2 regions of the Mesorhizobium shangrilense genome follow, and region 1 is predicted to be linked to the other one. Evidence: riboswitches for the same ligand, from Rfam matches in the RefSeq annotation. Region 1 holds a riboswitch; the other holds the start of a gene.
What was found. Region 1 has a riboswitch for S-adenosylmethionine ahead of metX (homoserine O-acetyltransferase MetX). Riboswitches for the same ligand answer to the same signal wherever they lie in the genome.

Region 1 (9,523 bases):
GGGCGGCGCCGCCAAGGCCTGACACGAATTCAGGAAAACATGGCCAGCGCGGTGGTCAGAACCAGCGCTGCGGCAAAGACAAGATTGATGATCCGCGATGCCACCGGCTGGCGCAGGAAGCGTGCGAACGCCGCCCCCGCGAGAAGCCAGACGGCATGGATAACGACGATCATCAGCGCGAGGACCGCCAGCTTGAACCCGACGCCGAGCTCGCCGGCGCCGGACACCGACGAAGCGCCGGCAAATACCGCGGCAATCGCCACATAGGCCTTGGGATTGGCGATGGCCAAAAGGAACCCGCCCAGGAATGTCGGCCGCGCGGCTTGGTCGGGATAGGCGGCCAGGGGCGGCGCCGTCGCGATCTTGAACGCCAGGTAGAGAATATAGGCACCGGATGCGACGGCCAGTACCGGTGTGAGCGCAGGCACGGAGGCAACCATCGCCAAGAGCCCCATGGCCACGACCAGCAGCACGGCGATCGTGCCAAGAACGATCCCCGAAGTGTATGCGAGCGAACCGCTCAGACCGAACGCAGCGCCAACGGCGGTGACGCTGATCGTCGCCGGTCCCGGGCTGCCCATGACAACCGTGGCCATAAGCACGAGCCCGAGCAACTGCCGCCATGTTTCCGGATCGGAAAGCGTCTGCCCGGCCATCTTGGATCACCCTGCCTTGCCCATGCGGATGACGGTATCGCGAGGCCGGCGGACGGTCTTGGACGATCGTGCGAAAAGTCCGCCGGGTCGACCGGCGGACTTCAATGCGGGGGTGGCTGCTTGCCTGGATGGCGCTCTGCGGGCAGCCGGCTTCAGACAGCGGTTAGGTGCTTGCCTTGTCGAGCGCCGCGATATCGTCCGTGCTAAGCTTCAGCGAAACCGCCTTGATCAGGCTGTCCATCTGCGAGGGCTTGGTGGCGCTGGCGATCGGCGCGGTGACGCCCGGACGTGCGATCACCCAGGCAAGCGCCACTTCGGCCGGTTTGGCCGAATGCCTCGCGGATACCGCGTCAAGGGCGGCCAGGATGCGCATGCCGCGATCGTTCAGGTAGCTGGCGACGTCTTCGCCGCGCTCGCTCTGGCCAAGATCGGCCTTGCCGCGATATTTGCCGCTGAGAAACCCCTTGGCCAGGCTGAAATAGGTGATGACGCCGATATCCTCGGCGATGCACAGGTCGCGCAGCGGTCCGTCGAAGGACGAGCGGTCGTAGAGATTGTATTCCGGCTGCAGCACCTCGTAACGCGGCAGGCTGCGCAGGCTTGCCACGTTGAGCGCGGCGCGCAACTGGCTGGCATCGAGGTTGGAGCAGCCCGCATAGCGGATCTTGCCCTTGGCCAGCAGCTTCTCATAGGCGCCGAGCGTCTCCTCGTAGGGTGTGGCCGGATCCGGCCAATGCGACAGATAGAGGTCGATGGCATCGATCTGCAGCCGCTTCAGCGATGCGTCGACGGCCTTCTCGATATAGGCGGCGGAAAGATCCTTCTTGCCTTGTCCCATGTCCGAGCCGACCTTGGTGATGACCACGATCTTGTCGCGGTTGCCGCGGCTCTTCATCCATTTGCCGATGATATCTTCCGATTCGCCGCCCTTGTTGCCGGGAGCCCAGCGCGAATAGACATCCGCCGTGTCGATGGCATTGAGGCCGGCTTCGGCAAAGCGGTCGAGCAGATCGAAGGAAGTTGCTTCGTCGGCGGTCCAGCCGAAGACGTTGCCGCCCAGGACCAGCGGCGCGATGGAAAGGTCGGTGCGACCGAGGCGGCGTTTTTGCAAGACGGATCTCCATGATGAATTGATGGGCGCGGGCGCCCGCTGATTTTGAGGCTCGCACTAACCTAGGTCCTGAAGCGGCGAGGTCAAAGGGCTGGTTGTCTTTTCCGGCCGGCTGGCACAAGCCTCAGGCTGGTGTCATCCGTCCAGCCACCTCCTCCAGCCAATGGTCGCGAATGCCCAGCGCTTCAAGGTGTTTCAGCGTGCTGAGCACGTAGTCCTCGTTGTTTCCGGACTGGCCGACAGCGCCGCGCACGACGGATGCCGCATGAGCTGCATCGAGCCCGCCGGCATATTGCTCATGGTCGCGGTCGACAATGTAGGCCACGGCCTCGACCATCGCACCGTTGTCGAGGCGAACCTTGAGCGTGCGCTCGAGATAGACGCTGGTGACCAGCTCGCGATCGCGCAGATAGGCAATGACCTCGTCGCGCAGATCGCCGGGGACGCGGAATGCCAGCCCGACGCAGGAACCGCCACGGTCGAGGCCGAGCACCAGGCCCGGCCGCTCGCGCGTGCCGCGATGCACGAAGGAGTAGACGCAGAGCGACCGGCGATAGCCATGCAGGCGCGCCCGCTGCGTCTCGACATGCGCGAAACCCGGCCGCCATATCAGCGAGCCGTAGCCAAAAACCCAAAAATCGCCCATATCGCCGAGCCTGAATGCAAAAGAGTGATGGCACCGCACCGAAGCCGGTGTTTTTTAAGTCCGTCCCTACCTATTGTCGTTGGAAACGAGTCTCCCTCGTCGACAACACCCCATGCGTTAACGAGAGCCGCAGCATGACGTCAAGTGACGAGCTTCAGCCGAACCGCAGCCGCCGCCTCTGGTGGCTCGTCGCCTTCATTGTCGTGCTGTTCGCCATCTACAGCGCCGGGTGGTTCTATCTGGCGAACAAGGTCCAGAGCGAAGCCGACACGGCGGTCGAGACACTGAAGAGCCAGGGCATCGTGGCGGGGTGCAGCAATCTCGCGGTGAGTGGTTACCCGCTCAGCTTCGTCATTTCCTGCGACACCCTTGGCTATCAGGACGACGCTAGGAACATCGCGGCCTCCGCCGGCACCTTCAGTGCCGTCGCGCAGATCACCCAACCCCTGTCACCCGTCGCCGACCTGCGCGGGCCGCTGAGAACCTCCATCCCGGGAATGCTGCCGCTGTGGATCGACTGGGAGACCCTGCAGGCAAAGGCAAAACTGTCCTGGCCCTTGCCCCGGCACATCACGCTGGAGGCCAATGGCCTGTCTGGCCAGACCGACCCGACGGATGACACCGACCCGGTCGAGCTGTTCTACGCACGCACGGCAACGGGACAGCTGCGTCCGAACGGAACGGACGTCAACTATGTGGGAAGTTTCACCGACCTGGAGATCGACGCCAACGCAATTGGCGGACGCGTGCTGCCGGCACTCGACGGCAGTGGCGACGTGACGCTGAAGAACGGCCTGACCCTGCTCGAAACCGAGGCGAAGAGCCTTCGCGGCCAGTCGATCTACATCGCCCAGCTCGGCTTGTCATCGGGGACGGCGCACATCTCTGTTGCCGGGACGGTGTCGGTGGACGCCGAAGGCCTGATCGACGCCGACCTGACGATCTGGCTCAAGGATCCCAAGGCCGTGGCGGCGATCCTCGGCACTGCCATTCCCGAGCAGAAGAGCCAGATCGAGCAAGGCTTTGCCGGGTTGGCAATGCTCGGCAACGAGCCGTCATTGCCGCTGAAGATCGTCAAGAGCAAGGCTTCGATCGGCTTCATCCCGTTGGGCAGGATCAAGCCGGTCCAGTAGGCGGCCATGAAGAAGCCGGTCAAGCTCCTCAGCGTCGGCGCCCTGACGCTCGACACCATCCTTCGGGTGGACCAGCTTCCCACGCATCAGGGGAAATTCATCGCGTCAGACGGCGTCCAGATCGCCTCCGGCATGGCCACGAGCGCGGCATGCGCCGCGCGCCGGCTGGGTGCTCAGGTATCGCTCTGGGCAAGCGCGGGTGACGATTCGGTCGGCGATCAGCTGATCGCCGGGATCGAGGCGGAGGGTGTCGACTGCGGTTTCGTCCGGCGCGTCAGTGGCGCCCGTTCGGCACTGGCCTCGATCCTGGTCGACGCCCATGGCGAGCGCATCATCGTGCCCTTCTACGACAGCCGGGCCCAGGCCGACCCCGAAGCGTTGCCGGCCGCCGATCTCACGGCGTTCGATGCGGTACTGGTCGACGTCCGTTGGCCGGGTGCGGCGGCACTTGCCTTGAAGGCGGCGCACGCCATCAGTCGGCCGGCGATCCTCGATGCCGATACCGCGCCACTCGCGGTGCTGGAGCGGCTGTTGCCGCTGGCTTCCCACATCGTCGCCTCCGAACCGGCCGCCCGCATCATCTGCGGTCAGGCACTGGATCTGGAGACTACCTGCACCGACCTGGCGTCCCGCACCGACGCCTTCGTCGCGGTCACTGGCGGCTCGGCAGGAACCTGGTGGTTTGATCGGACGGCAGGCTCATCCCGCCATGTAGCGGCGCCACGGATCAAGGCCGTGGACACGCTGGCAGCCGGTGACGTGTTTCACGGCGCCTTTGCCGTCGGGCTGGCGGAAGCCATGCCGGTCGAGCAGGCATTGCGTTTCGCCAGCGCCGCCGCCGCGCTCAAATGCCTGCGTTTCGGCGGCAGGCTGGGCGCACCGGACAGGGCCGAGACGCTGGCGATGGTCGACGCGCATTGGCCTGCTGGACAGGCCTAGCTCTTGGCTGGGTGTTCGACCGCCTGGCGGCCGAAATCGGGGACGTCGATGTCCTGGCCCGCATCGATGATCGACCGGCGTATCGCACGGGTGCGCGTGAACAGGTCGAACAGCTTCTCGCCGTCGCCCCAGCGGATCGCCCGCTGCAGCGAAGCCAGGTCTTCCGAGAACCGCGCCAGCATTTCGAGGATGGCGTCCTTGTTGTGCAGGCAGACGTCGCGCCACATCGTCGGATCCGAGGCAGCGAGACGGGTGAAGTCACGGAAACCGGAAGCCGAGTATTTGATGACTTCGGACTTGGTCACCGACTCCAGATCGTCAGCCGTGCCGACGATATTGTAGGCGATGATATGCGGCAGGTGCGAGACGATGGCCAGCGTCATGTCGTGGTGCTGGGGGTCCATCGTGTCGATGTTGGAGCCGCAGCGGCGCCAGAACTCCGACAGCCGTTCGAGCGCTTCCGGATCGGTGCCGGGCAGCGGCGTGAAGATGCACCAGCGATTGTCGAAAAGATCGGCGAAGCCGGCGTCAGGGCCTGATTTTTCCGTACCCGCCAGCGGATGCCCCGGGATGAAATGCACACCGGCAGGCACATACGGCTGCATCTGCGCGATAACCGACGCCTTGGTCGAGCCAACATCGGTGAGAATGGCGCCGGGCTTCAGCGCCGGTGCGATTTCCTCAGCCACCGCGCCAGACGATCCGACCGGTACCGAGACGATGATCAGGTCGGCATCAACTACCGCTTCCCTTGCATCCGTGGTGTAGGAATCACCCAGCCCGAGTTCTTCCGCCCGCGCCAGCGTCGCGGCACTGCGCGTGGAAATGGCGACATGACGGGCAAGGCCCTCGCGGCGGATGACCCGCGCCAGCGACGAGCCGATCAGGCCGATGCCGACCAGAGCTATCTTTTCAAACATCGGTGATGTCATTTTTCTAGCTTTTCAGGAATGTCGTGAGAGCGGTGACAACGCCGCGATTGGCCTCTTCGGTGCCGACGGTCATGCGCAGCGCGTTGGGAAAGCCGTAGCCGGAAACGCGCCGCAAGATATAGCCGCGCGCGGTCAGATAATCGTCCGCCAACGCTGCCGAATGCTTCTGGTCATCGGGAAAATGAATGAGGATGAAATTGCCGACGCTGGGAGTCACCCGCAGCCCAAGCTTCGTCAGTTCCTCGCTTAGCCAGGCCAGCCAGGTCTCGTTGTGCGCCACGCTGCGTTCGACATGGGCGCGGTCGCGGATCGCTGCGATGCCGGCCTCGATCGCCGTCGCATTGACATTGAAAGGCCCGCGAACGCGATTGATGGCGTCGACGATGTGCATCGGCGCATACATCCAGCCGATCCGCGCGCCGCCCAGTCCGATCTTGGAGAAAGTACGCGTCATCACCACGTTCTCGGCGCCACCGACCAGCTCGATGCCGGCCTCATAGTCGTTGCGGCGGACATATTCGGCATAGGCGGCGTCCAGTACCAGCAGCACATGCCTGGGCAGGCCGGCATGCAGGCGGCGCACCTCCTGGAACGGCACATAGGTGCCGGTCGGATTGTTGGGATTGGCGAGAAACACGATCTTTGTGCGTGGCGTGACAGCAGCCAGGATCGCGTCTATGTCGGCCCGTTCGTCGGTCTCCTTGACCGCGACCGGCTTCGCACCGGCCGACTGGACGTAGATCTTGTAGACCATGAAGGCGTGTTCGGTGAAGATAGCTTCGTCGCCCGGCGCGAGATAGGTCTGCGCCAGCAGGCCCAGGATCTCGTCGGAACCGTTGGAGCAGATGATGTTCTGCGCGTTGAGGCCATGCACTTCGGCTATCGCTTCGCGGAGCCGCCTGGCGGTGCCGTCCGGGTAGATGTCGAGCTTCCCGGCAATCTCGCGCGCGGCCTCGATCGCCTTCGGCGAGGGGCCGAGCGGATTCTCGTTCGACGACAGCTTGAAGACCTTGGCGACGCCGGCCGGCGCGGCACTCTTGCCGGGCACATAGGCCTCGATATCCATGATTCCCGCGCGAGGCGTTGGACGTGCCTGATCCGGTGTCTGGCTCATGTTACAAAATCCGTCGAGAACGCTTCCGACTGGAAGCCGCAGCGGAAATACAAGCCATGGCCCGCAATGTCGAGAGGTGGCAGTGGTGCCAGCGGCCCGGCATTGACGGCAAGGCGGGCGAGTTCTAGAAGGGCAATGAGATTCCGTGGTGATTTGGCCGGTCGGCTTGCAGCCACGTTAAACAACTTGCTAAAGGGCCGTTTGCATCCTGTAACCGGCTTTGCGACGGCAATGCCGGTTTTTTGTTGTCCGCGCCGGCCGGACACTGCATCGGCCCAGAAAAGCCGATGTGGATTCAAAGTGTGAGATGGATGCGATGGCCGTTCTGCGCGCTGGAAAAACCAACAACGAGGCCGACCAGCCGTCAAGCCCGGTGTTGCGCTTCGGCCCGGACAAGCCGCTCAAGCTCGACGCCGGCAGCGTGCTGTCGCCGTTCCAGATAGCCTACCAGACCTACGGTACGCTCAACGACGCCCGCTCCAACGCCATTCTCGTCTGCCATGCGCTGACCGGCGACCAGCATGTCGCCAACACCAATCCGGTGACAGGCAAGCCCGGCTGGTGGGAGGTCCTGATCGGCCCCGGCAAGATCATCGACACCAATCGCTTCTTCATCATCTGCTCCAACGTCATCGGCGGCTGCCTCGGCTCCACCGGACCGGCCTCGACCAACCCGGCCACCGGCAAGCCCTACGGGCTCGACCTGCCGATCATCACCATCCCTGACATGGTGCGCGCGCAGCTGATGCTGGTCGACCATTTCGGCATCGAAAAACTGTTTTGCGTGCTCGGCGGCTCGATGGGCGGCATGCAGGTGCTGGAATGGGCATCGAGCTATCCGGAGCGGGTTTTCTCAGCGCTGCCGATCGCCACTGGCGCGCGGCATTCGTCACAGAACATCGCCTTCCACGAGGTCGGCAGGCAGGCCGTGATGGCCGATCCGGAATGGCACGGCGGCAAATATTTCGACTATGGCAAGCGACCGGAAAAGGGCCTGGCCGTGGCGCGCATGGCCGCCCACATCACCTATCTGTCGGAAGCCGCCCTGCACCGGAAGTTCGGCCGCAATCTGCAGGACCGCGATGCGCTCACTTTCGGCTTCGACGCCGACTTCCAGATCGAAAGCTATCTGCGCCACCAGGGCATGACCTTCGTCGACCGCTTCGACGCCAATTCCTACCTCTACATGACGCGGGCCATGGACTATTTCGACCTCGCCGCCGACCATGGCGGCAGGCTGGCCGATGCCTTTGCCGGCACGAAAACCCGCTTCTGTCTTGTCTCGTTCACCAGTGACTGGCTGTTTCCGACCGAGGAGAGCCGATCGATCGTCCATGCGCTCAACGCCGCCGGCGCCTCCGTCTCCTTCGTCGAGATCGAAACCGACCGGGGCCACGACGCCTTCCTGCTCGACGAGCCGGAACTCTTCGCCGCCATCAACGGCTTCATCGGCTCGGCTGCGCGCGCCAGGGGGCTGGGCGCATGACCCGGGAAAGTTTCAGGCTTTCCCGACAGGGATCATGCGCCAAGAGAGAAGGTAAGCCATGAGCGTCAACGACACGCAGCGCGTCGACCTCGAGGTCGTCGCCAACCTCATCCCCTCGCAGTCGCGGGTGCTCGACGTCGGCTCCGGCGACGGGTCGCTGCTGGAACTGCTGCAGGACACCAAGCAGGTCGATGGTCGCGGCCTGGAACTGTCGCAGCGCGGCGTCAACGAATGCGTGGCGCGCGGCCTGTCGGTCATCCAGGGTGACGCCGACAAGGACCTGGAATTCTATCCCGACAAGGGCTTTGATTTCGTCGTGCTGTCACAGACGCTGCAGGCAACCCGCAATCCGAAGCTGGTTCTCGACGAATTGCTCCGGATCGGCGAGCGCGCCATCGTCTCCTTCCCCAATTTCGGCCATTGGCGGGTGCGCCTGTCGCTGTTCGTCCAGGGCCGCATGCCGGTGACCAAGGACCTGCCCTACTCCTGGTACGACACGCCCAACATCCACTTCTGCACCATCCGCGATTTCGTCAATCTGTGCGACGAGCTCGGCGCCACCGTGGAAAAGGCGACCGCACTCGACGCCAACGGCCAGAAGATCGGCCTATCGATGCCGTGGTGGTTCTGGAATTTCTTCGGCCAGCAGGCGGTGTTTTTGCTGAGGCGATAAACGGCCTGCTGTCGGCCCCGCGTCTACCCAAGGACGTCCGTCGCCTTGTGCGGATGGCTAACGCCATCGGCGAAGACAACGTCTGACTGGGAGTTGCCTGTGCGCAGCGCCAGGATCTCCTGGTAGGCGGGCGAATGATACCATCCGCGCACATGATCCCGGTCGGGAAATTCGATGACGATCAGATGCCCCGGCCAACTGTTTTCGACCACTTCGACGTCGCCGCCATGGACGATAAAGCGACCGCCGAAGGGTTCGAGCGTGGCATCGATCTTCTGCAGATATTCGACGATCCGCGGCCCCGGCGAGACCTGGCGCATATGGGCAACGGCGTAAGCTGTCATGATTGGCTCCGTGATGTATCGAAGCCGTATCGCCGGCCTCATGGAGCAATCTGCCGAACCACCATGCACCGGTCGATTACTTGACAGGTAATCGGGATATTATGTTGACAGCGACGATGGACGCCGGCCTGTCGGAAAAGGAGGCCGTCCCGCTTCGATCGGCCTTTGTGTGGCCATTTGGGCGCAAAGCCTGGGAAATCGGCAATCCACAAGTATATATCCGATATACGTTGGGTGACACGGGTGCATTCGCTTCGTAGCCTGATAACGGTATCGTCGATACGTGATCCTGGGGGCGGGGCATGATGGGCAGACAGCGGATTTCTTCGATTCTGGCGCGGCAGGGGGCGTAGCGGCGGCATGTCCAGAAAAGCGGACGCCGCGCCTCTCATCACCGTTGTTACGCCAACCCACAACCGTCGCGACAAGGTCCTGCGTGCGGTGGAGAGCGTACTCTCCCAAAGCGCTACCCGGTTCGAGCACATTGTT
Region 2 (9,523 bases), on a different contig from region 1:
AAGGCGCTGTCGAACGTCAACCTCAGCGTCGAGGAAGGCGAGATCCACGCGGTGGTCGGCGAGAATGGCGCCGGCAAATCGACGCTGATGAAGGTGTTGTCGGGCGTCTATCCCTCCGGCACCTATGACGGCCAGATCATCTTTCAAGGCCAGGAATGCCAGTTCAAGGGCATCCAGGACAGCGAGCACAAGGGCATCGTCATCATCCACCAGGAGCTTGCGCTGGTGCCGATGCTGTCGATCGCCGAAAATATTTTCCTCGGCAACGAGCACGCGAAATTCGGCGTCATCGACTGGGACGCCAACGAGGAGCGCACCAGTGCGCTGTTGAAGAAGGTGGGCCTCAGGGAGGATCCCAAGACGCTGATCACCAATATCGGCGTCGGCAAGCAGCAACTGGTCGAGATCGCCAAGGCGCTCAGCAAGGAAGTCAAGCTCCTGATCCTCGACGAGCCGACGGCGTCACTCAGCGAGAAAGACAGCCAGGCGCTGCTCGACCTGCTGCTCGAATTCAAGCGGCAAGGCATGACGTCGATCCTGATCTCGCATAAGCTGAACGAGATTAACCGGGTCGCAGATAAGGTGACCGTCATCCGTGATGGACGCACCATCGAGACGCTGGCCAGGAAAGATATCAGCGAAGACCGCATCATCACCTCGATGGTCGGCCGCTCGCTCGACGACCGCTATCCGCCACGCGAGCCTGACATCGGCGAGGTCGTGTTCGAAGTGAAGAACTGGTCGGTCTACCACCCGATCCATGCCGAGCGGCAGGTGATCAAGGGCATCGACATCAACGTGCGCAAGGGCGAGGTGGTCGGCATTGCCGGGCTGATGGGCGCCGGCCGCACCGAATTCGCCATGAGCCTGTTCGGCCGCACCTATGGCCGCCGCATCAGCGGCGAGGTGCTGCTCAAGGGCAAGCCGATCGATGTCTCGTCGGTCAGTAAGGCGGTCCAACACGGCATCGCCTACGTGACGGAGGACCGCAAGACCTACGGCCTCAACCTCATCGACCATATCAAGCACAACATCACGCTGGCCAATCTCGGCGGCGTGTCGCGTCACAGCGTGATCGACGATTTGCGAGAGCTCGCCGTCGCCAACGACTATCGCAAGAAGACCAATATCCGCGCGTCGAGCGTCTATCAGTTGACCGGCAATCTTTCGGGCGGCAACCAGCAGAAGGTGGTGCTGTCGAAATGGCTGTTCGCCGACCCGGAAGTGCTTATCCTCGACGAGCCGACGCGCGGCATCGATGTTGGCGCCAAGTACGAAATCTATACGATCATCGCGCGCCTCGCCTCGGAGGGTAAGGCGATCGTGGTCATCTCGTCGGAAATGCCGGAACTCCTCGGCATCACCGACCGCATCTACGTCATGAACGAAGGGCGCATCGTCGGCGAAATGCCGGCGGCGGAAGCAAGCCAGGAAAAAATCATGCGCGCCATCGTTCGGGGAGAAGGAAAAGCAGCATGAGCACCGAAAGCGCGCCCGCCCCGCAGGGCAACATCGCCGAAGAACAGCGTCCACGCATCGCCGTCTCGGCGCTAACGACGAACCTGCGAGAGTACGGTCTGATCATCGCGCTGATCGTCATCATGCTGTTTTTCCAGTTCACCACGTCGGGAACGCTGTTCAAGCCGGTGAACCTCAGCAATCTGGTTCAGCAGAACTCCTTCATCATCGTAATGGCGCTGGGCATGCTGCTGGTCATTGTTTCCGGCTATATCGACCTCAGCGTCGGATCGGTCGCCGGTTTTATCGGCGCGCTGGCGGCAAACATGATGGTCATCTGGCAACTCGGGCCGCTCAGCAATCCGCTGGTGGTTTCGATCGTCTGCCTGATCGTGGGCGGCCTGATCGGCGCGGCGCAAGGCTATTGGATCGCCTATCACCGGATACCCAGCTTCATCGTCACGCTAGCCGGCATGCTGATCTTCCGTGGCATCTGCCAGGCGCTGCTGGGCGGCGGCTCCTCGGTCGGTCCGCTCCCGGACGAATTCAAAATGCTCAGCTCCGGCTTCATCCCGGACGTGATCGGCCCGCTGACGCTGATCCCGCCGACGGTGAATGCCGCCGGCAAGACCATCATGGGCAGCGGCCTGACGCTGCACATGACAACGATCGTGCTCGGCCTGATCGCCGTGGTGGCCTATGCCTATTTCGGGCTCCGCACCCGGCGCAAGCGCGAGCGCCATGGCTATGAGGCCGAACCCTTCCCCCTGTTCGTCATCAAGACGCTGGTCGCCAGCGCGCTGGCGCTGTTCCTGGTCTATGAGTTCGCCAGCTACAGGGGCCTGCCGGTGGTGCTGCTCGTCATGGGCGTGCTGATCTCGCTGTTCGTCTTCGTCACCAAGCGTATGACCATCGGCCGCCGCATCTACGCGATGGGCGGCAACCCCAAGGCGGCGCAGCTGTCGGGCATCAACACCGAGCGGCTGACGCTGCTGGTGTTCATCAATATGGGCGTGCTGTCGGCGCTCGGCGGCCTGATCATCGCGGCGCGCCTCGGCCAGGCCGTGCCGGCGGCGGGTCTGGGCTCAGAGCTCGACGTCATCGCTGCCGTGTTCATCGGCGGCGCCTCGGCGATGGGCGGCGTCGGCCAGGTCATCGGCGCCGTGGTCGGCGGCTTCATCATGGGCGTGATGAACAACGGCATGTCGATCATGGGCGTCAATGTCGACTGGCAGCAGGTGGTCAAAGGCCTGGTGCTGCTCGGCGCCGTGATCTTCGACGTCTACAACAAGAACAAGGGCTGAGGCCCAAGGAAGCAGGAAGGCATACGGGTCACATCGCGGCACGCCGGCGACATGCCGGCCCAAAAATCCCCTGAGGGACCAAGCCCCGCGAGCGCAATCCGGACAGAGAATTTAACCCGTGGCGTGGACAAGTTCCGGGCCGCGCAGGTCAAGGTTTGCCAAGAGGCAACCAGGCCAAGACACATGAGAGAGGATTGATCATGCTGATCTCGCAGATTCTCGACGACGCCGAGACCATTCGTGTCGTTGCCCGCAGCGGCGGCAAGGCCCGGATCATCAACGGCGCCCGCAGCGTCTATTCGCTGGCCATGGAGGCTGCCCGTACCGGCGTCGGCCTTGCCGCGCTGATCGAGCGCAAGGGACTTGGCGAGACAGTCGATCTCGACGCCGCCTACAAGAAGGGACGGCTGCTGTCGCCGATCAACCACCCGGACCCGGCGCATCTGCACCTGACCGGAACAGGGCTGACGCATCTCGGCTCGGCGGCAACCCGCGATTCCATGCACAAGAAGCTCAGCACCGACGGCGAGGAACAGCTGACCGATTCCATGAAGATGTTTCGCATGGGGCTGGAGGGCGGCAAGCCCGCCAAAGGCCAGGTCGGCGTGCAGCCGGAATGGTTCTACAAGGGCAATGGCACGATGGCCGTGGCGCCAGGGGCTGCGTTGATGTCACCCGCCTTCGCCAAGGACGCCGGCGAAGAGCCTGAAGTGGCCGGCATCTACGTCATCGGCGACGACGGCGCTCCCTTCCGCGTCGGCTTCACGCTGTCGAACGAATTCTCAGACCATGTGACCGAGCGCGTGAACTATCTGTTCCTCGCCCATTCCAAGCTCCGCAACGCATCCTTCGGGCCGGAGATCCTGATCGGCGACCTTCCTGCCGACATCAGGGGCGCCTCACGCATCTACCGCGATGGCGCGGTGCTTTGGGAAAAGCCATTCCTGTCCGGCGAAGCAAACATGTCGCACACCATCGCCAATCTCGAGCACCATCACTTCAAATATTCGGCCTTCCGCCAGCCGGGCGACGTGCATGTGCACATGTTCGGGACGGCGACGCTGTCCTTCGCCGACGGCATCACCACCGCGGCCGGCGATGTCTTCGAGATCGAGGCCGGAGATTTCGGCCTTCCGCTGCGCAATCCGCTCGAGATCGAAAAGCCGGTGAAGGTCGCGGTGAAGGCGCTGTAGGACAGGACCGAGATTTTGAGGAAGGCATGAAACGCATCCGACCGAGCCTCGCGTTCACAGGGATAGTGCTGGCGCTCGCCTGTTCCTCCTCGACCGCTTACGCTTCCGGAAAATGCAGTCCAAAAACTTACCGTGAAGCCCGATCGGCAATATCGAGCCGCCTTCTGGCCACCGGATATTCAAATACGCAGGTGAACTTTCTCATGCGCAATGCGGATCGCATGACATCCGCGCTGCGCACCGACGAGCTGAACGACAGCGGCCAGGCTTGCGGCATCGACTCCGCGAGAGCGCATGTCCTTGGATGCCTCGACAGGCAATTGTTCCCATTGGGTGCGGGCTCAAGCTCTCCGCTTGATGAAATGAAGCAGACTAAGGGATTTTGGGGCAGGAAGCGTCTGACCGTGCGAGAGCTACTCTTTATCGGCCATTTCCATGCCTGCCTCGGCGCTGCGGAAGAATATCTCTTCCGCCACTGACAGAACCAGCGAGCCTCAGCGCGCGGCGCGAAAATGCTTGGACAGTTTTAGGCCCTGGGCCTGGTAGTTTGAGCCTAGATCGGTGCCGTAGAGCGCCTGCGGCCGCTTCAGCATATGCTCGTAGACCAGCCGGCCGACGATCTGGCCATGGTCGAGGATGAACGGCACTTCGTGGCTGCGCACTTCCAGCACCGCCCGGCTGCCGGTGCCGCCGGCGGCCGAGTGACCGAAACCCGGATCGAAGAAGCCGGCATAGTGGACGCGGAATTCGCCGACCAGCGGATCGAAGGGCGTCATCTCGGCTGCGTAGAGCGGCGGCACGTGCACCGCCTCCTGGCTGACGAGGATGTAGAACTCGTCGGGATCGAGCACCAACTCGCCGGCACCGCTCTTGTGGATCGGCTCCCAGAAATCGACGACATCCTGCGCGGCTCGCTTGTCGACGTCGACCAGGCCGGTGTGATGCTTGCCGCGATAGCCGACCAGCCCGTCCTTGTCGCCGTTGAGGTCGATCGACAGTGCGATGCCGCCGCCGGAAATGTTCGGCGGCTCGGTGGCGACCAGCATCTCGGCGCGGTGCAGGTCGTGCAGTTCGGCTTCCGACAGCAGCGCGTTGCCGGTGCGGAAGCGTATCTGCGACAGCCGCGAACCGGTGCGCGCAACGATCGGGAAGGTGCGCGGACTGACCTCCAGATAGAGCGGGCCGTTATAGCCGGCGGCGATCTTGTCGAACTCGTGGCCTCGGTCGGTCATCACGCGCGTGAAGATGTCGAGCCGCCCGGTCGAGCTCTTTGGATTGGCCGATGCCGAAATGTCGGCGGGAAGCGCCAGGCTTTCGAGCAGCGGCACGATGTAGACGCAGCCGGTTTCCAGCACGGCGCCCTCGGCCAGGCTGATCTCATGCAGCTTCAGCCGGTCGAGCTTTTCCGAGACCTTGTGGTTGGGGCCGGGCAGGAAGGAGGCGCGCACCCGCCACGCCTTGTCGCCGAGCCTGAGGTCAAGGCTGGCCGGCTGGATCTGGTCGGCATCCAAAGCGCGCGACGACTTCAGCGCGCCGGACTGGAACAGCGCCGAAATGTCCTGATCGGGAAGAATGCCTGTCTGCCGCAAGGCTATGCTCCTATGCCGCTGGTACAAACCTCTTAATGAAGCCGGCAATTGACGCAAGCGTGGCGCGGGTCTAAAGGGTCGTTATCCCGTGGTGATTTGGCCGGTCGGCTTGCAGCCACGTTAAACAAGTCGCTAAAGGACCGTCGGGCCGCAAGGCCGTATGGACCGGTTGCGACTTTCGCGACCGGTTTTTTTGTGTCTGGAACAAAAGCGATGAGCACCAAGAAGCGCAACTGGAAGCCTCAGACCGCACTCGTGCACAGCGGAACCTTGCGTTCCGGCTTCGGCGAGACATCCGAGGCGATCTACCTGACCCAAGGCTATGTCTACGAAACGGCGCAGGCCGCCGAAGCCCGTTTCAAGGGCGAGGAACCTGGCTTCATCTATTCGCGCTACGCCAATCCGACCGTCGACATGTTCGAAAAGCGCATGTGCGCGCTGGAAGGCGCCGAGGACGCGCGCGCCACGGCGTCAGGCATGGCGGCGGTGACCGCTGCCCTTCTGTGCAGCGTCAAGGCCGGTGATCACATCGTGGCGGCGCGCGCGCTGTTTGGCTCCTGCCGCTGGGTGGTCGAGACGCTGGCGCCTCGCTATGGCATCGAGGCGACGCTGGTCGACGGCACGGATATCGCCAACTGGGAAAAGGCGGTCAGGTCCAACACAAAACTGTTCTTCCTGGAAAGCCCGACCAACCCGACGCTGGAAGTGGTCGACATCGCCGCTGTCGCCTCGCTCGCCAATTCGATCGGCGCGCGGCTTGTCGTCGACAATGTCTTCGCCACGCCCCTGCAGCAGAAACCGCTGCAACTCGGTGCCCATATCGTCGTCTATTCGGCGACCAAGCACATAGACGGCCAGGGCCGCTGCCTGGGCGGCGTGATCCTGTCGGACAAGAAGTGGATCGACGAGAACCTGCACGACTATTTCCGCCACACCGGCCCGAGCCTGTCGCCCTTCAATGCCTGGACGCTGCTGAAGGGTCTGGAGACGCTGCCGCTGCGCGTGCGCCAGCAGACGGAAAGCGCCGGCAAGATCGCAGACTTCCTCGCCGAACAGCCGCAGATCGCCCGCGTCATCTATCCGGGCCGCGCCGACCATCCGCAGGCTGATATCGTCAGGAAGCAGATGTCGGGCGGCTCGACGCTGATCTGTCTCGACGTCAAGGGCGGCAAGCAGGCGGCCTTCGCCTTGCAGAACGCTCTCGACATCGTGCTGATCTCCAACAATCTCGGCGACTCCAAGAGCCTGATCACCCATCCGGCGACGACGACGCACAAGAACCTGAGCGACGAGGCGCGCGCCGAACTCGGCATCGGGCCAGGTACGCTCAGATTGTCGGTTGGCCTCGAGGACACCGACGATCTGCTCGAGGATATCGCGCAGGCGGTGAAATCGGCGAAATAGGAGGGCGGGCAACCGACCCGCATCCTCCTACGCGCCCGACGGCGTCTCTTCCAGTTCAGCCGTCTTGGTGCGGATGGTCATGGCATTGCCGCGCCAGTCGACGGCGCCACCGAGCCAGCCGCGCACCCACATCGCCGGCAGGATGCAATCCCGCGCCATCATGGCGGGGATCATGCGCCACGACAGGTACCAGCCCTTGGCGGAGGCCAGGGCGCATTCCGGAAGGTAGGCGGCCGTCAGCACGGCGATGGCGGTCAGTGGCAGGCTGAAACCGGCGTCGGCCGCGGCAACCAGTGCAAGCACAAGCGGCACCGCCACGCCTGTCAGGATTTCAGGCGCGAAGAACAGCGGGAAAGTGACGCGGCGCAGCCGTGCCCAGCGGGCCTGGCGCGACCAGATCTCACCGAGCGTGCGCCGGCCAAGCGGCTGCTCAAAGGGCGCCGCGACCAGATTGACGCGCAGTCCAAGTCCGTTCACCAGTTTGGTCGCGGCGGCGTCCTCGGCGATCTCGGCCGCAAGCGCCCGGATGCCGCCATTGGCGTCGAGGAGGGGTTTGTTCCACAACATGCTCTTGCCCTGGGCGAAGCCGAGGCCAAGCGCCTCGCCGGCATACTGCCAGCGCGCCTGCAGCGTGTTGAGGAAGGCGCATTCGACCTCGGCCCAGAACCCGTCCGGCCGCGAGCCGATCGGCGTCGAGCAGACAAGGCCGGTGTCCGGCCGCCATGCCGACATCATGTGCTGGATGTAGTCCCTGGGCATCAGCACGTTGGAATCGGCCAGGATGACCCAGTCGTGGCGAGCCGCTTCCCAGCCCTTGACGCAATTGTTGAGCTTGGGGTTGCCGCTGATGCGGTCGTCGCCGAAAAGCAGCCGGGCGGGCACCGCCGGAAAGCGCGCGATGGCGCTCCTGATCAGCCTGACCACGGGATCGTCGGCATGGGCGACGCAGAAGACAAGTTCATAGCGCGGCCAGTCGAGCGAGAAGGCGCGCTCCAGCGTCTCTTCGGTGAAAGGCTCGACGCCACGCGCCGGCACGACGATCGAGACCGCCGGCGCAATGCCGGCGGGCGGTGCGATGATGCTCCGTCGCTTCAACTGGAGCGAAGCGAGCAGAATGCTCGCGAGATTTGTAAGGATGAGAGCAGCGGAAAGCGGGGCGGCGATGAGCGTCAGTTCCATCGAGATCTGGTCACTCCAGAAAAACCGGCCATATGAGGCCGTTTCCAACAGTTCGACAGAGCGTCTGAGTCGCCCGGCACAATCCCGAGCACACCATCACTGTCATGTGTCACTTAAATGACATTGTTTGTCGGCACCTGCCCTTCAAGGCTGGCAAGAACCGATGCGCGCCATTGACCAGGCTAGGCGAGCGCCCGAAAGTTCCCAGATTGTTTTGGAGTAGCCCATGTACAGCGCCGTGACGCGCAACATCGAAGTGCAGGTCAGACCGTTCTACCTGGAGGATCGCTCGGAGCCTTCGGAGAACCGTTACGTCTGGGGCTATCAAATCACGATCGACAACCAGTCGGATGAGTTCGTGCAGCTGATGTCGCGCTACTGGCGCATCACGGACGGCACTGGCCGGGTCGAGGAGGTCAGCGGCGCCGGCGTGGTCGGCGACCAGCCCGAGCTCAATCCGGGCGACAGCTATCAATACACATCGGGCTGCCCGCTCTCGACGCCGTCCGGCATCATGGTCGGTCACTACACCATGCGCAACAGGCGCGGCGAGACCTTCGATATCGCCATCCCCGCCTTCTCGCTCGACCTGCCGGGGACAAGGCGGACGGTGAATTAGGACAGTCGGCCGAGCGGCCATTCGCCAAAGTTCGCGCTGCGCCTCATCCGCCCTTTGGGCGTTCGTCGTTCGAAAAGCCAAGCAATTGGCTTTTCGTTCGCTGTGCGGACCACTCCTCACCTCCCCGTGAAACGGCGAGAAGGAAGCTCCGTCACTGGGCCGGAGCGAATTCGGCTGGGTCGAAGTCATACTGCTTCGAGCAGAATTCACAGGCGACATGGATGCCGCCATCCTCGGTGCTGTCCTTGATCTCCTGCGCCGAGAAACCCTCGAGGATGCCGCGGATCTTGTCCCTGGAGCACGAGCACTGGTCGTCGACCGGGACGCCGCCGAAGACGCGGACGCCATGCTCGTGGAACAGCCTGTAAAGCAACCGCTCGGCCCCGATGGTCGGGTCGATCAACTCGGTCGGCTCGATCGTGCCAAGCAGGGCCAGCAGCTCCTGCCAAGAATTATCGACGGGATCATGCCCTTCATCGCGCGGATCGCCGTCACCGCCCGGAAGGTCCGGGACGCGCATGCGCTCGGGCGACTGCGGCAGGAACTGCGCCAGGATACCGCCGGCGCGCCACTGCTCACGCGCACCGCCGACGCCGGGCGTCAACAGCTTGGCCACCGAGAGCCGCAGATCAGTCGGGATCTGCTCCGACTGGCGGAAATAGGTGCGTGCCGCGTCTTCCAACGTTTCGCCATCGAGCTGGACGATGCCCTGATACCGCTGTGTGTGCGCGCCCTGGTCGATGGTCAGCGCCAGCACGCCACTGCCGAGCAGCGTCT

Region 2: linked by a shared signal. The riboswitch ahead of ABVQ20_RS17260 (O-succinylhomoserine sulfhydrylase) and the one ahead of metX (homoserine O-acetyltransferase MetX) in region 1 are both predicted to bind S-adenosylmethionine.

Annotation. Positions count from the first base shown of each region.
Region 1 covers NZ_JBEWSZ010000005.1:168,282-177,804, reverse strand. Annotated here, with positions in the region: gene ABVQ20_RS33080 (lysophospholipid acyltransferase family protein) at 1-22, shown strand, start outside; gene ABVQ20_RS33075 (LysE family translocator) at 30-656, opposite strand; gene ABVQ20_RS33070 (aldo/keto reductase) at 820-1,767, opposite strand; gene ABVQ20_RS33065 (gamma-glutamylcyclotransferase) at 1,892-2,413, opposite strand; gene ABVQ20_RS33060 (DUF2125 domain-containing protein) at 2,548-3,546, shown strand; gene ABVQ20_RS33055 (sugar kinase) at 3,553-4,485, shown strand; gene ABVQ20_RS33050 (prephenate/arogenate dehydrogenase family protein) at 4,482-5,417, opposite strand; gene hisC (histidinol-phosphate transaminase) at 5,422-6,531, opposite strand; SAM riboswitch at 6,667-6,744, shown strand; gene metX (homoserine O-acetyltransferase MetX) at 6,848-8,017, shown strand; gene metW (methionine biosynthesis protein MetW) at 8,076-8,690, shown strand; gene ABVQ20_RS33030 (DUF1330 domain-containing protein) at 8,714-9,034, opposite strand; gene ABVQ20_RS33025 (glycosyltransferase family 2 protein) at 9,395-9,523, shown strand, end outside.
Region 2 covers NZ_JBEWSZ010000001.1:3,520,720-3,530,242, forward strand. Annotated here, with positions in the region: gene mmsA (multiple monosaccharide ABC transporter ATP-binding protein) at 1-1,479, shown strand, start outside; gene mmsB (multiple monosaccharide ABC transporter permease) at 1,476-2,762, shown strand; gene araD1 (AraD1 family protein) at 2,963-3,955, shown strand; gene ABVQ20_RS17250 (hypothetical protein) at 3,982-4,434, shown strand; gene ABVQ20_RS17255 (2'-deoxycytidine 5'-triphosphate deaminase) at 4,450-5,544, opposite strand; SAM riboswitch at 5,623-5,700, shown strand; gene ABVQ20_RS17260 (O-succinylhomoserine sulfhydrylase) at 5,758-6,948, shown strand; gene ABVQ20_RS17265 (ceramide glucosyltransferase) at 6,976-8,127, opposite strand; gene apaG (Co2+/Mg2+ efflux facilitator ApaG/CorD) at 8,354-8,746, shown strand; gene ABVQ20_RS17275 (Hsp33 family molecular chaperone) at 8,898-9,523, opposite strand, start outside.